DNA from 4 places in the Bacillus sp. CPT56D-587-MTF genome. Region 1 is predicted to be linked to each of the others. Evidence: predicted binding sites of a transcription regulator. Region 1 holds the regulator's gene; each other region holds the start of a gene.
What was found. The regulator LexA, encoded in region 1, represses DNA repair genes until DNA is damaged. The targets are predictions, from matches to a motif close to CGAACATATGTTCG.

Region 1 (3,167 bases):
AGTTTGTTTAATTTTATTATTGTGTTAGGCCCGTTAGTCGCAATTATTGCTTTTATATTTTCTTTTTGGATCGGTGGTATTGCTAGTGTAGTAACACCATTTTTCGTTATTGGAAAAGTATTTATGGGTACTTTTATATGGTTGGATCTTTTCGTTAGTATAACGTTTGTTGGGGTAGGTTTATTGTTATGTATTATCGCTTTTTATAGTACAAAGTGGTTTAAGAGATTGTGTGTACGATATGTAATATGGAACTTCAAAATGATAAAAGGAGAGTAAATGATGAAAAAACTATTTTTAATCGCTATCGCTTGTATCATTATTGGAGTAATAGGAATTTCCCAAACATATGAAAAAGCAGTACAAACTGCTGAAAAAGGCGATAAAGAAAATGTAATTAAAAACGAAACATTAAAAAATATAGAAGTTAAGTTAGATGCCGGGGATATTATTGTCCAAAAATCTCCTGACTCTGCTTTTTATGTAAAGCAGAGTCAGGAGATGTACGTAAACAAGAGATTCGTATCGCAGAAGATGGTGACACATTAAAAATTATTGGGGAAAGAGAAAAAGGTGCTTCATTTGATTTTTCTTTTTACGATTTTAGGTTTCAAACGTCTAAATTGACTCTCCTTGTGCCCGAACGCTCTTACCAAGATGTAAAAGTAAATTCATCTGCTGGACAAATCGAAATGAGTGATGTGAAAAGTGATAGCGTAAGTGTTAGAACACTTGCTGGAGAAGTAGAGTTGAAACAAGTAACGGCTAAGAATGTGGAGGGATCGACAAAAGCTGGTGAGGTGAACTTTAAGAAGGTATTAGGGAAAGTGACCGCAAAAACAACAAGTGGGGAAATAAATATTCAAGATCATGATTCTAAGTATAATCTAGAAGCAAGTTCAACTGCGGGAGATATAGATATTACTTTATCGGAAAAACCACAAGATGCGGTAATTACTGGGCAAAGTGCTGCTGGAGATGTAACAATTTTTAATGAAGAAAATAAAAATGTAACAATTGGAAATGGTAGTAAAAAGATTAGCGGTAAAACGGCTGCGGGAGATGTGACGATTGAAACTCGTTAATAAGAAATAGAATGCATGGAAATCTATCAAAATACAAAAAGAAGATAATTACCGTATATAAATAAGGTAATTATCTTCTTTTTGTTATTTTTAATGTAAATCACGATATACGCCAATTACTTTCCCGATAACTGACACTTGTTTTAAAATGATAGGTTCTAATGAAGAGTTTTCTGGTTGTAGACGGAAATGGTCTTTTTCTTTATAGAAACGTTTAACTGTTGCTTCGTTATCCTCTGTTAAAGCGACTACAATTTCACCATTATATGCAGACTGCTGTTGGCGAACAACAACTAAATCTCCATCGAAAATACCAGCTTCAATCATACTATCTCCAGAAATACGTAACATGAACACTTGGTCTGCTCCAGCAACAATACTAGCTGGAAGTGGGAAATGTTCTTCTACGCTTTCGACCGCTGTAATTGGTAAACCAGCAGTGACTTTTCCGACAATTGGAACTTGAATAACAGATTGTGTTTCCGTATCCATTCGGTCTTCACCTAAAATTTCAATGGCACGTGGTTTTGTTGGATCGCGTCGAATGTATCCTTTTTCTTCTAATCGTGATAAATGTCCGTGCACTGTAGAACTAGAAGCGAGGCCGACTGCTTGACCAATTTCACGTACGGAAGGTGGATATCCTTTTTCTTGTACTTTTAGCTTAATAAAGTCGAGAATGTCTTGCTGGCGTTTCGTTAACTTTTCCATGTTTTCTAACACCTCGTTTTCTTTCATTTTTCTTATTAATAAGTATAACATGTGAAAAAACATTCTACAAACATAAGTTCGAACAAATGGCGGATTTATGTTACACTATAGGGAAATAGTAGGGAGAAAGAGGGGTTCAAAATGAATGCAATTATTTATGCACGTGTGAGTACAACGAAAGAAGCGCAAGAAACATCATTATTACGTCAAAAAGATGAATTATTGCATTTAGCTGAGCGCTATCAAATGAATGTTACTAAGGTGATTGAAGAGCAGGCTAGTGGATATACAATTGAACGTGACGGTATATTAGAGGTGTTGGATACAATTCGAGACGAACAAATTGATGTGTTACTTATACAAGATGAAACGCGTCTTGGTAGAGGAAATGCGAAGATCGCGTTAATGCATTGTTTACATAAAGAAGGCATAAAAGTATATACGCATACACATAATGGTGAATTACAATTGTCGGATTCTGATTCAATGGTATTAGATATTATTGGTATTGTTGAAGAATATCAAAGAAAGATTCATAATTTGAAAATTAAACGAGGTATGCAACGTGCAGTAGAAAAAGGTTATCGTCCAGAAAAAAATTTAAAAAATCGTCATTTAAGTGTAGGAAGAGAGAAAAAAGAAGTGCCAATTGAGGAAATTGTACGTTTGCGAAAAAGTGAACTCACGTTTGAAGAAATTGCAGCAACATTACGTGGATTTGGTCATAATGTTTCAAAGGCGACTGTACATCGTAGATATGTAGAGTATACGAAGCAATTGCTTGATAAAGAAGAGTAACTATTGTATGATAATAATCAGTTTTGATTAGAAGGGGGATTCGAGATGATTAATCACGAACTCGTTGAACGCATTAACTTCTTAGCGAAAAAAGCAAAAGCTGAAGGTTTAACTGAAGAAGAGCAACGTGAGCGTCAATCGCTACGTGAACAATATTTAAAAGGATTTCGTCAAAATATGTTAAACGAACTTAAAGGTATTAAAGTTGTTAACGAAGAAGGTACAGATGTTACACCGACGAAATTAAAAGCTTTAAAAAAGCAAGATAATGCAAAATTAAATTAAAAGATGGGCGAAGCCCATCTTTTTTATATGTAAAAATCGTTATTTAATAACTTTCCAGTTGTTATTAACTGTTGCTTCTATCGTTTTATGTTCCAATATATAATTAGCGATAAGTTCAGACATATCTGTGGGTATATCTTTTACTACCGGTTTGTTTTGAAACATAAAGAAATTTCCCCCGCCACTTGCACGATAATTATTCATTACAACGTCATATTCTTCATTCATATTAAGAGGAGCACTGTTATGCTGTAAAGATTCTACTCTTTCACCAATTGGTTTTGAAAT
Region 2 (3,167 bases), 1.5 Mb from region 1:
AGCAATTACGCACTTTTATGAAAGACGGTAAAGAAGCTGCTAGTGATGAGGTACAAGGGGCAATGAAGAGATTAATGCAGAAGTGTTTAGAAATGGCCAATGGTGATGAAGCGTTTTTAGATAAGTTATGGGAAGTTAGAAAATCGAAGGAAGATTCACAGAAAATGAGCATGTATCCAATTGAAGAAGAACTTTTAGTGTATATGGATGAGGCTTTTCGTATTTATGATGAAAGGGAGAAGGATAAATGAGCATACTCGCAGAATATCGTTGGTATTTTTTAATTGGGGCAGAAATTGTATTTTGGTTATCAGCTATCGGTTTCTTTTTACTTCGCTACGGATTCCGTTTGAAAAAGGCGAGTTTTATTATGGGAATTGTACTCCTCGTAAATGAAGTGTTTATTTTAACTTTAGGAGTAGTGGACTATTATCAAACAGGAAAGTTCTCTAACTTTCAAATTATTACTGTAATTATTTTATTGTATGCAGTTTTCTACGGGAAAAAGGATTTGAAGAAGCTTGATATATTTGCACAAAAATCAGTTGCGAAATGGCGTAATGAACCGGCGCCTATTATTGAAGAACAGGTAGAATTAACAGGCATGGCCTATGCAAAGCAGGAAATAAAAAATTGGGTATTACATCTTGTTTTATTCGTTGGTGTGCACATATTCTTTTTCTTCGCGTATGGATTTATTCCATTTGAACAATGGGGTAATTGGTTAGAATCGGGAATCGTTTTAAATAAAGCTGCAAGTCGCGTGAGCCAAGTGTGGGCGATTGTATTTTTAGTTGATACAGCAATTTCATTTTCATATGTGATTTTTCCGAAGAAGGAGAAAGGAAAAGAAAAGCTACTTTCATAGTTGAAAGTAGCTTTTCTGGTATACAAATAATTTTTATAGGAGAGGATGACAATAGAAAAAAGAATCAGCTGTATATGTCTATTTCTCTTTAGTTTAGTAGCATGTTCACCATCTAGCACTACAATTGATAAGAAGAATGATGTCATTGTAAAGGGAGTAGGAACTTCCAATCTAGATAAATTCGAACAGTTCGTTATGAACGTTGATCAAGGGGAAGTTGATAAAATAAGAATTGTACAGTATACCGATGAAGGTGACCCGGTTTTTCAAACGTTAGAGCATAGTGGGAAAGATATCCTTTATGTGTTAGATAGTAGACAAGACAAGTTTGCTGGTGACCATAAAGGATTACATAAAGATAGTTGTAAAAGTATTGTTAAAGAGCAGCGCGAATCAGAAAGTACTTATCGGTTAACAGATTGTACGAATGAAGATGGACGCAATGGATATGACTTATTATATGTATCAAAAAAATAGAGTTAGTAGAGGAAGGAAGTATTTACTCCTTCCTTTTTCTATGTGTATATTGTCGAAAACTTTACCGAATATCTGTTCGTTTTTTTAGGTTTTTTATAGGTATTCGTGGTAAAATAATAATACAGATTTTTATGAGGAGGTCGGATTTTCTTGGAACGTCAATTTGAAATTGTCTCAGCGTATTCCCCGCAAGGTGATCAGCCGGTAGCTATAGAGAAGCTTGTAGAGGGAATTAATAGTGGAAAGAAAAAGCAAGTGTTGCTTGGAGCAACAGGAACGGGTAAGACATTTACGATTTCAAATGTCATTAAAGAAGTGCAAAAGCCAACACTTGTTATGGCTCATAATAAAACGTTAGCAGGGCAGTTATATAGTGAGTTGAAAGACTTTTTCCCGAATAATGCAGTTGAATATTTTGTTAGTTACTACGATTATTATCAGCCAGAAGCGTATGTACCACAAACAGATACGTTTATTGAAAAAGATGCGCAAATTAATGATGAAATTGATAAATTGCGTCACTCGGCAACGTCTGCATTATTTGAACGGGACGATGTAATTATTGTTGCGAGTGTTTCGTGTATATATGGCTTAGGTTCTCCAGAAGAATACCGCGAGCTAGTTGTTTCGCTTCGAGTTGGTATGGAAAAAGACCGTAATCAATTGCTTCGTGAACTTGTTGATGTACAGTATGGACGTAATGATATTGATTTCAAGCGTGGTACATTCCGTGTGCGAGGAGATGTAGTTGAAATCTTCCCGGCATCACTTGATGAGCATTGTATTCGAATCGAATTTTTCGGTGATGAAATCGATCGTATTCGTGAAGTAAATGCGTTAACAGGTGAAGTATTAGCAGAACGTGATCATGTAGCAATCTTCCCAGCATCTCACTTCGTTACACGTGAAGAAAAGATGAAGGTCGCTATTGAAAATATCGAAAAAGAATTAGAAGAGCGTTTAAAGGAATTAAATGATAACGGCAAGTTGTTAGAAGCGCAGCGTATAGAACAGCGTACACGTTATGATTTAGAAATGATGCGCGAGATGGGATTTTGTTCAGGTATTGAAAACTACTCCCGTCATTTAACACTTCGTCCAGCGGGGGCAACGCCGTATACGCTATTAGACTATTTCCCGAAAGATTTCTTAATCGTTATGGATGAATCGCACGTATCAGTACCGCAAGTAAGAGCGATGTATAACGGGGATCAAGCGCGTAAGCAAGTGCTTGTGGATCATGGATTCCGTCTGCCGTCAGCTTTAGATAATAGACCGCTCACATTCGATGAGTTTGAAGAGAAAACGAATCAAGTTATTTATGTTTCAGCAACGCCAGGACCGTATGAGTTAGAGCAGTCGCCAGAAGTAATAGAACAAATTATTCGTCCAACAGGGCTTTTAGATCCACCAATTGATATACGACCAATTGAAGGGCAAATTGACGATTTATTAGGAGAGATTCAAGATCGTATTGCAAAAAATGAACGTGTATTAATTACGACTTTAACGAAGAAAATGTCAGAGGATTTAACGGATTACTTAAAAGATGTAGGAATTAAAGTTAACTATCTTCACTCTGAAATTAAAACGCTAGAACGTATTGAAATTATCCGTGATCTTCGCCTCGGTAAATTTGATGTACTTGTCGGCATTAACTTATTGCGAGAAGGATTAGATATTCCGGAAGTATCACTTGTAGCTATTTTAGATGCTGATAAGGAAGGGTTCTTGCGTTCAGAACGTTCATTAATTCAAACAATCGGTCGTGCCGCGCGTAATGAAAACGGCCGCGTTATTATGTATGCAGATCGTATAACGA
Region 3 (3,167 bases), 750 kb from region 1:
TGCAAGCTTTCGTTATGATGTTTTGTTTCGTTTATGGAACGAATGTGAAGGCGGAAGGGCCAGTACCAGAAGTAACGAAAAAAGAACCTGAGGTTACAATTTTATTAGAGCGTATGTATGTTGATGGCGAAGTAAGCGAAGAAATACTTACAGAAAAAGTGACGGATTTAGAAAAGTTTTTACAGCAGTATAAAGAATGGCAGCTCGTTGATCGTGATGATGTACAAATTGTATTGCAAAAGAAAGTTGATGATATTTCTCCGTTATTGAAAACGAGCGGGTATTTTGGTGTTTCAGAGGAAGGGATATTACAAATTTTCAAAGGTGTACCGAAAAGTGATAATGCGATCCATTCTTTCTTTCAAATTGATATGAAAAAGCTTGAGAGCTATGAACGTGCGAAATTGAAACGTGGCATTCGTATTAAATCAAAAGAAGGTTTTGTGAAGACGATTGAAAAAATGAAGCAATACGCAGTTCAAAGTAAGAAAAAAAGCAGCTCATGGTGAGCTGCTTTTTTTTCTTATTTGTTTTTAGCTAAAATTTCTTTTGCGATTTCATCAATTAGCATATCTTTTCCGATTGGATTGAATGCTTTCGTATTGAAGACTTCATTTGATACTTCATATACGTGATTATTTTTAACTGCTTTATTGTCTTTCCAAACGGCACTGTTTTTGTAGTCTTCGTAAACTTTATCAGCTTCGCCGCCGAAGTTTACAATAAACATTTGGTCAGGCTGGAATGCAACTAGACCTTCTAGTGATACTTGCGCCATCGTTTGTTTTAAATCCGTACCTTTTGTTGCTGGAAGTTTTAAGTCATTAAAGATGATGTCACCGTATCCGAAGCTACCGTATACACGGAAGTTTTGTGGTGTAACTGCAACGAACATAAAGTTCTCATCTTTTGTTTTCTCTTTAATTTTTTTAGATAAAGAGTCTGCTTTCTTCTCTTCGTCAAATAGCTTACCTACTTCTTTAAACTTACCACGCCAGTCTTCTAAGTTTGTTTCTAGAACAACTGTAGGTGCAACCTTTTCTAGTTGATCATAAATTTTTAATTGACGGTTGTTTAAAATAATTAAGTCTGGTTTTAAAGCAGTAACAGCTTCTAAATCAACTTTAGGTGCCCAGTACCAACCTACTGCTTTTACTCCATCTAACTTGTCTGTTAAGTGATTTTGGATTTTATCTTTATATGTATTTGCTGTACCAACAGGTTTGTGTCCAAGAAGTAATAGTTCTTCTGTTGATTCAGATAAGTCAACAATTCTCTTTGGATTTACTGGAATTGTAGCTTCACCTTTAGCATGTTTTACAACTTTTGTTTTCGGTTGTTCTTTTGCCTTCGATTCTTCTTTTTGAGAAGAACAGCCAACGATAGAAAGAACAACGAGCATAATAGTAAATAAAATAAATAGCTTACGTTTCATCCTGATGTAACCCCTTTAATTAGTATTGATAATCATTATCAACTTCTGTATATTAAGGTGCTTTAACCTTTCTGTCAATGGAAAATAACAGAAGTTTCAAGTGGAGAACATTTGTTGGGGCAGTCTCGCTTTTCTATCATTAAATATGTTAAAATGGAATACATGATTTAAGAGGGAGAGATCGTATTTTGTTTGAATATGTTACAGGTTACGTGGAGTATGTAGGGCCGGAATATGTCGTAATTGATCATAATGGAATTGGTTATCAAATTTTCACACCAAATCCGTATGTATTTCAAAGAAGTAAGCAAGAAATCCGTGTCTATACATATCATTATGTGAGAGAAGATATTATGGCACTTTACGGGTTTAAAACACGTGAAGAGCGTTTATTATTTACAAAGTTGTTAGGCGTGTCTGGCATTGGGCCAAAAGGAGCTCTTGCAATTTTAGCTTCTGGTCAAACAGGACAGGTCGTTCAAGCGATTGAGCATGAAGATGAGAAGTTTTTAGTGAAATTCCCAGGCGTCGGAAAGAAAACAGCACGCCAAATGATTTTAGATTTAAAAGGAAAACTAGCAGATGTCGTACCAGATGCATTTGTTGATTTATTCTCAGACACAGAACGTTTTGATGAGAAGAAAGGTTCATCAGCTGAGCTTGATGAGGCACTGGAAGCTCTCCGCGCACTTGGATACGCAGAACGCGAAGTTTCTCGTGTTGTACCAGAGTTATTAAAAGAATCATTAACGACGGATCAGTATATTAAAAAGGCACTTAGTCTTTTACTAAATGGTAAGAGGTGAGTATAATGGACGAACGTCTCCTTTCAGGGGAATCTGCATATGAAGATGCGGATTTAGAATATTCATTACGGCCACAGACGCTCCGTCAGTATATTGGCCAAGATAAAGCAAAACATAATTTAGAAGTATTTATTGAAGCGGCGAAAATGCGTGAAGAAACGTTAGATCACGTGCTTTTATATGGACCACCAGGTCTTGGTAAAACGACGCTTGCGAATATTATTGCCAATGAGATGGGCGTTAATGTTAGAACAACTTCAGGTCCCGCAATTGAAAGACCAGGAGATTTAGCTGCTGTATTAACAGCGCTTCAGCCAGGGGATGTATTATTTATTGATGAAATTCATCGTTTGCATAGATCAATTGAAGAAGTATTGTATCCTGCGATGGAAGACTTTTGCCTTGATATTGTAATTGGAAAAGGGCCTTCAGCACGTTCTGTACGCCTAGATTTACCGCCATTTACATTAGTTGGAGCAACAACACGTGCTGGAGCATTATCGGCACCGCTTCGTGACCGCTTCGGTGTACTTTCAAGGTTAGAGTACTACACAGTAGATCAGCTTTCTGCGATTGTTGAACGTACAGCAGAAGTATTTGAAGTTGAAATCGATTCGTTAGCTGCATTAGAAATTGCAAGACGTGCTCGTGGTACACCTCGTATTGCGAATCGTCTTTTAAGACGTGTACGTGATTTCGCGCAAGTTCGTGGTAACGGAACGGTTACGATGGAAATTACACAAATGGCATTAGAATTGCTGCAAGTAGATAAATTAGGTCTAGATCATATTGATCATAAATTACTGCTTGGTATTATTGAGAAATTCCGTGGCGGTCCAGTTGGATTAGAAACGGTTTCAGCAACAATTGGAGAAGAATCTCATACGATTGAAGATGTGTATGAGCCGTATTTATTACAAATTGGC
Region 4 (3,167 bases), 1.5 Mb from region 1:
TTTTCATTTTAGCGCCCTTCTTTCTATGCTCTTTTTGTCTGCATCTAAAGCGATGTGCAAATACTTGCTTGCTTTTCTATGATTTTCTGAACCATAGAATATTTCACCTAAAAGAGAAGCATATTCTTTTACCCAATCATATAATTCTTCTTTTTCAAAATACGAAATACCTTCTATAACCACATTTTCTAATTCTTCTTGCGGTACATAGTTATGTACTGCTTTTAAAATTCGGAAATGATGACGATAACATAAGTCGCTAATCTTATAGCCATTCTCAATATATTCATTAGCGATATGACTATAACCTAACTTAAAATGTTCTCTTGCTAAAAGAAACATAGTTTTAGCGTTATTTTCTAATGAATCCTCTAAGTGTTTAATTGCTAACTCTGGCATGTTTTGACTTGCGTATAAAAGTCCTAAATTATGCTTAACTCGTTTAATAAGAAGTTCATCATTAGATTTTTGGAAGGTACCTAGTGCTGAAAGTAAATATTCCTCTGCACTTTCGAATTCATTTAGTCGAATGTGTGCCATTCCTAAAGTATTTAAGCATGCTGCAGTTTTTAATTCATACCCTGGACTAATTGAAAATACTTCATTCGCCTTTGTAGCAAATTGAACTGCTAGGATCGGTTTTAATACGTGATAGTAATGGACTGCAAGCCAATAATTAAATTCAGCTTTTTCAATTTCATCATGCATGTACTCTAAAAATGTCTCTGTAGACTCTGGTAAAGGCTCGATTTTGTCCAGAATATCTTTTGTACTATCCATATCCCGAATTAGCAGTTTATACCGTGCATTCAATAAAGCGTAGTAGACTAATATTGTTTGGTCTTCCTTAATATTATTGATTTTATTTGCAATATCTTCTTTTATTTTCTGAGACTGTAATACACGTTGTGAAATCATAGCTTGATACCAGTCGTTTAATAATTTTGTGATTTCTTCTTTAGAAATAATGTCAACACTCATCTACTTCTACCCCCTTGTTAAATGTTATCATGACATGCTTGTTTGCATAAATAAGTTTTTGAATATTCTAACTTAAAAAAATTATTTTTGAATATTCATGTTAACAAAATGGTCCCATTTCAAACCGAAAAAGAACACACGTTTGTTTGTAGTGGAGTTAAAAAAACAAACGTGTGGTATTACATCATGGAATATAACGGCTTTCCTGTAGTACGTGGAAGAGGTATGGTGAAATGGAATCCGTTTGCTTCAATACCGGAGCAATACGAGGAAATACATAGAATGTTTGAGGAACAATATAAAGTACCTAAACCTTTTTTAACACAAGATACTATGGAACGAATAGAAAGAGCGTTAATGCAATCTTTTCACGAGGAAGAAGAAATACATATCTCATACTATCGTGATGGAATGGTGCAAGACATGTACATAAATGTATTACATATTGAACCGATGACGAAAACTATATATTGTACAGATGCTTTTGGTTTGAATACTAAGTTTAAGTTTGATGAATTGGTGAATATAAATTAAAAGAAGCCGCCCGACAGGACTGAAGTGCACCCCAATTGTTAGACACAGCCTAACAATTGGGGTGCACTTCACATATATAGGTGGCTTTTGTACGACAAAAAAAGAGCTCTGCTATACAGCAGAGCAAAAGAAAAATATATAACCCTATAAAAATAATACAAATTATTGATACTTTCAAAAGACGAAGTTTAAATTTCCATCACAATAATACCTATGTTTAAGTATGAAACATTCTACCTTCCGTATAGCTATGAATATTCTTATTTTAGAATTCCATAGTATCCAAATAGCTCTTTGAGAAATACCTCAATACCGAACTTCTTCAAAGAATCTTTTCTTTATTCAAAGAGAAGTTCTAAAACTTTTTTCTTATCTTTGTCTCTTCCATAATGAATCAACCTATGACAGTTCGGACATATACTAACTATATTTCCAACAACATCTAAACTATTTTCAAAATCATGTTGCATTCTTAACGGTATTAGATGATGGGCCTCCATATAATTTTTTCGGCTGGCTTCCGATACAAATGTTTCATGTGTGTCATCTATTTCACATTTAAATTCTGCCTGTTTAATAGCTTGTTTAGCTTTTTTCGGATCACGAGGCCATACTTCCCTACCAGATTCCATTTTAGTTTTTTTCGATTTTCCGATTTCTCTTCTTCTGCAATCTTTACTTTACTAAAATCCGAATCAATATTAGTAAATCCTTGTGGTGTATGGTTCAATTTGTAGCCAAAGAAAGCTGCGAATTCGATTGCTTTAATGTTTACAGGTTTTAGGTCCTTAATAAAATAGATGTATTCCCAAGTTTCATCATTATCGTTTGTTTTCTAAATTTTTCTAGCCACATCTGGGTTATGAGTCTTAGCAAAAATTGTCCCGAAAAACTTAAATTCCCCTTTAGAATATGCTAAAATCCCGTCACCCTCTTTTAACTTTTCCCATCTATCAACATTTGAAGAACCAGGAGTTGCTCCCCACATACATACATTCTCATGTAATTCATTATCTTTAAGTTTAGTTACTGTATCGGCATCTAAATCTGCTAAACATGTAGAAATAGGATATGTTTTTTCAATAGTAGCTTCCAAATTTTTTATAGCACTATCTTTACTTGCAGTAAAAAGATATAACATATTTAATTCCACCTTTTTTAAATTTCATTATATTTCTTTTTAGAGTCTCGAGATTTCTCTACTGGATATTTTTTATTATTTTTTCTATTTTGTTTATAATAATCTCTTCTAAGTCAATATCCAATTGATCTGCCAACTCATCTTTCATGTCTTCTTTTTTTGTTTCTACAGCTTCCTCACTGCTTTTCCACTGAAAATTCTCCAACAACTCACTCGCCTCTAAAGAAAGAGAAATAGCTAAATCTTTAGGATTGTGGAACTGCTTCCAGTTCCTATCATCCCGAAATTTTAGGACTTTCTCTAAAATAGTTTGATTCATTTTTTGAATCCCCCAGTTACTTTTCATTGGTAAACTCTTCTATTTATCAGGTAAACTATCATAAAAACGTTCAATGGCCGCTACTAAAACTAAAACTAAATCTTCTAAATGAGCAGTTTTAGGGTTGTTTATTTTTAAAAACATCAAAAATGCCAAATCCCTTATATCATAAAGGATTTGGCATTTTTAAGT

Region 2: a site for LexA is predicted at 1,411-1,424, ahead of uvrB (excinuclease ABC subunit B). Genes of this name have one in related genera too.
Region 3: a site for LexA is predicted at 1,540-1,553, ahead of ruvA (Holliday junction DNA helicase RuvA). Genes of this name have one in related genera too.
Region 4: a site for LexA is predicted at 1,117-1,130, ahead of AC3WVZ_RS09545 (YolD-like family protein). Genes of this name have one in related genera too.

Annotation. Positions count from the first base shown of each region.
Region 1 covers NZ_JBYTEF010000001.1:3,295,845-3,299,011, reverse strand. The annotation lists gene AC3WVZ_RS16975 (DUF1700 domain-containing protein) at 1-279, shown strand, start outside; partial or broken gene AC3WVZ_RS16970 (DUF4097 family beta strand repeat-containing protein) at 280-1,085, shown strand; gene lexA (transcriptional repressor LexA) at 1,176-1,796, opposite strand; gene AC3WVZ_RS16960 (YneB family resolvase-like protein) at 1,938-2,594, shown strand; gene AC3WVZ_RS16955 (DUF896 domain-containing protein) at 2,640-2,879, shown strand; gene AC3WVZ_RS16950 (bifunctional metallophosphatase/5'-nucleotidase) at 2,919-3,167, opposite strand, start outside.
Region 2 covers NZ_JBYTEF010000001.1:4,779,941-4,783,107, reverse strand. The annotation lists gene AC3WVZ_RS24745 (MerR family transcriptional regulator) at 1-251, shown strand, start outside; gene AC3WVZ_RS24740 (hypothetical protein) at 248-868, shown strand; gene AC3WVZ_RS24735 (DUF4362 domain-containing protein) at 914-1,345, shown strand; gene uvrB (excinuclease ABC subunit B) at 1,496-3,167, shown strand, end outside.
Region 3 covers NZ_JBYTEF010000001.1:4,049,548-4,052,714, reverse strand. The annotation lists gene AC3WVZ_RS20855 (BofC C-terminal domain-containing protein) at 1-509, shown strand, start outside; gene AC3WVZ_RS20850 (ABC transporter substrate-binding protein) at 524-1,435, opposite strand; gene ruvA (Holliday junction DNA helicase RuvA) at 1,624-2,241, shown strand; gene ruvB (Holliday junction branch migration DNA helicase RuvB) at 2,247-3,167, shown strand, end outside.
Region 4 covers NZ_JBYTEF010000001.1:1,831,056-1,834,222, reverse strand. The annotation lists gene AC3WVZ_RS09555 (aspartate phosphatase) at 1-7, opposite strand, end outside; gene AC3WVZ_RS09550 (response regulator aspartate phosphatase) at 4-981, opposite strand; gene AC3WVZ_RS09545 (YolD-like family protein) at 1,168-1,515, shown strand; gene AC3WVZ_RS09540 (HNH endonuclease) at 1,854-2,147, opposite strand; gene AC3WVZ_RS09535 (hypothetical protein) at 2,351-2,656, opposite strand; gene AC3WVZ_RS09530 (nucleoside triphosphate pyrophosphohydrolase family protein) at 2,715-3,002, opposite strand.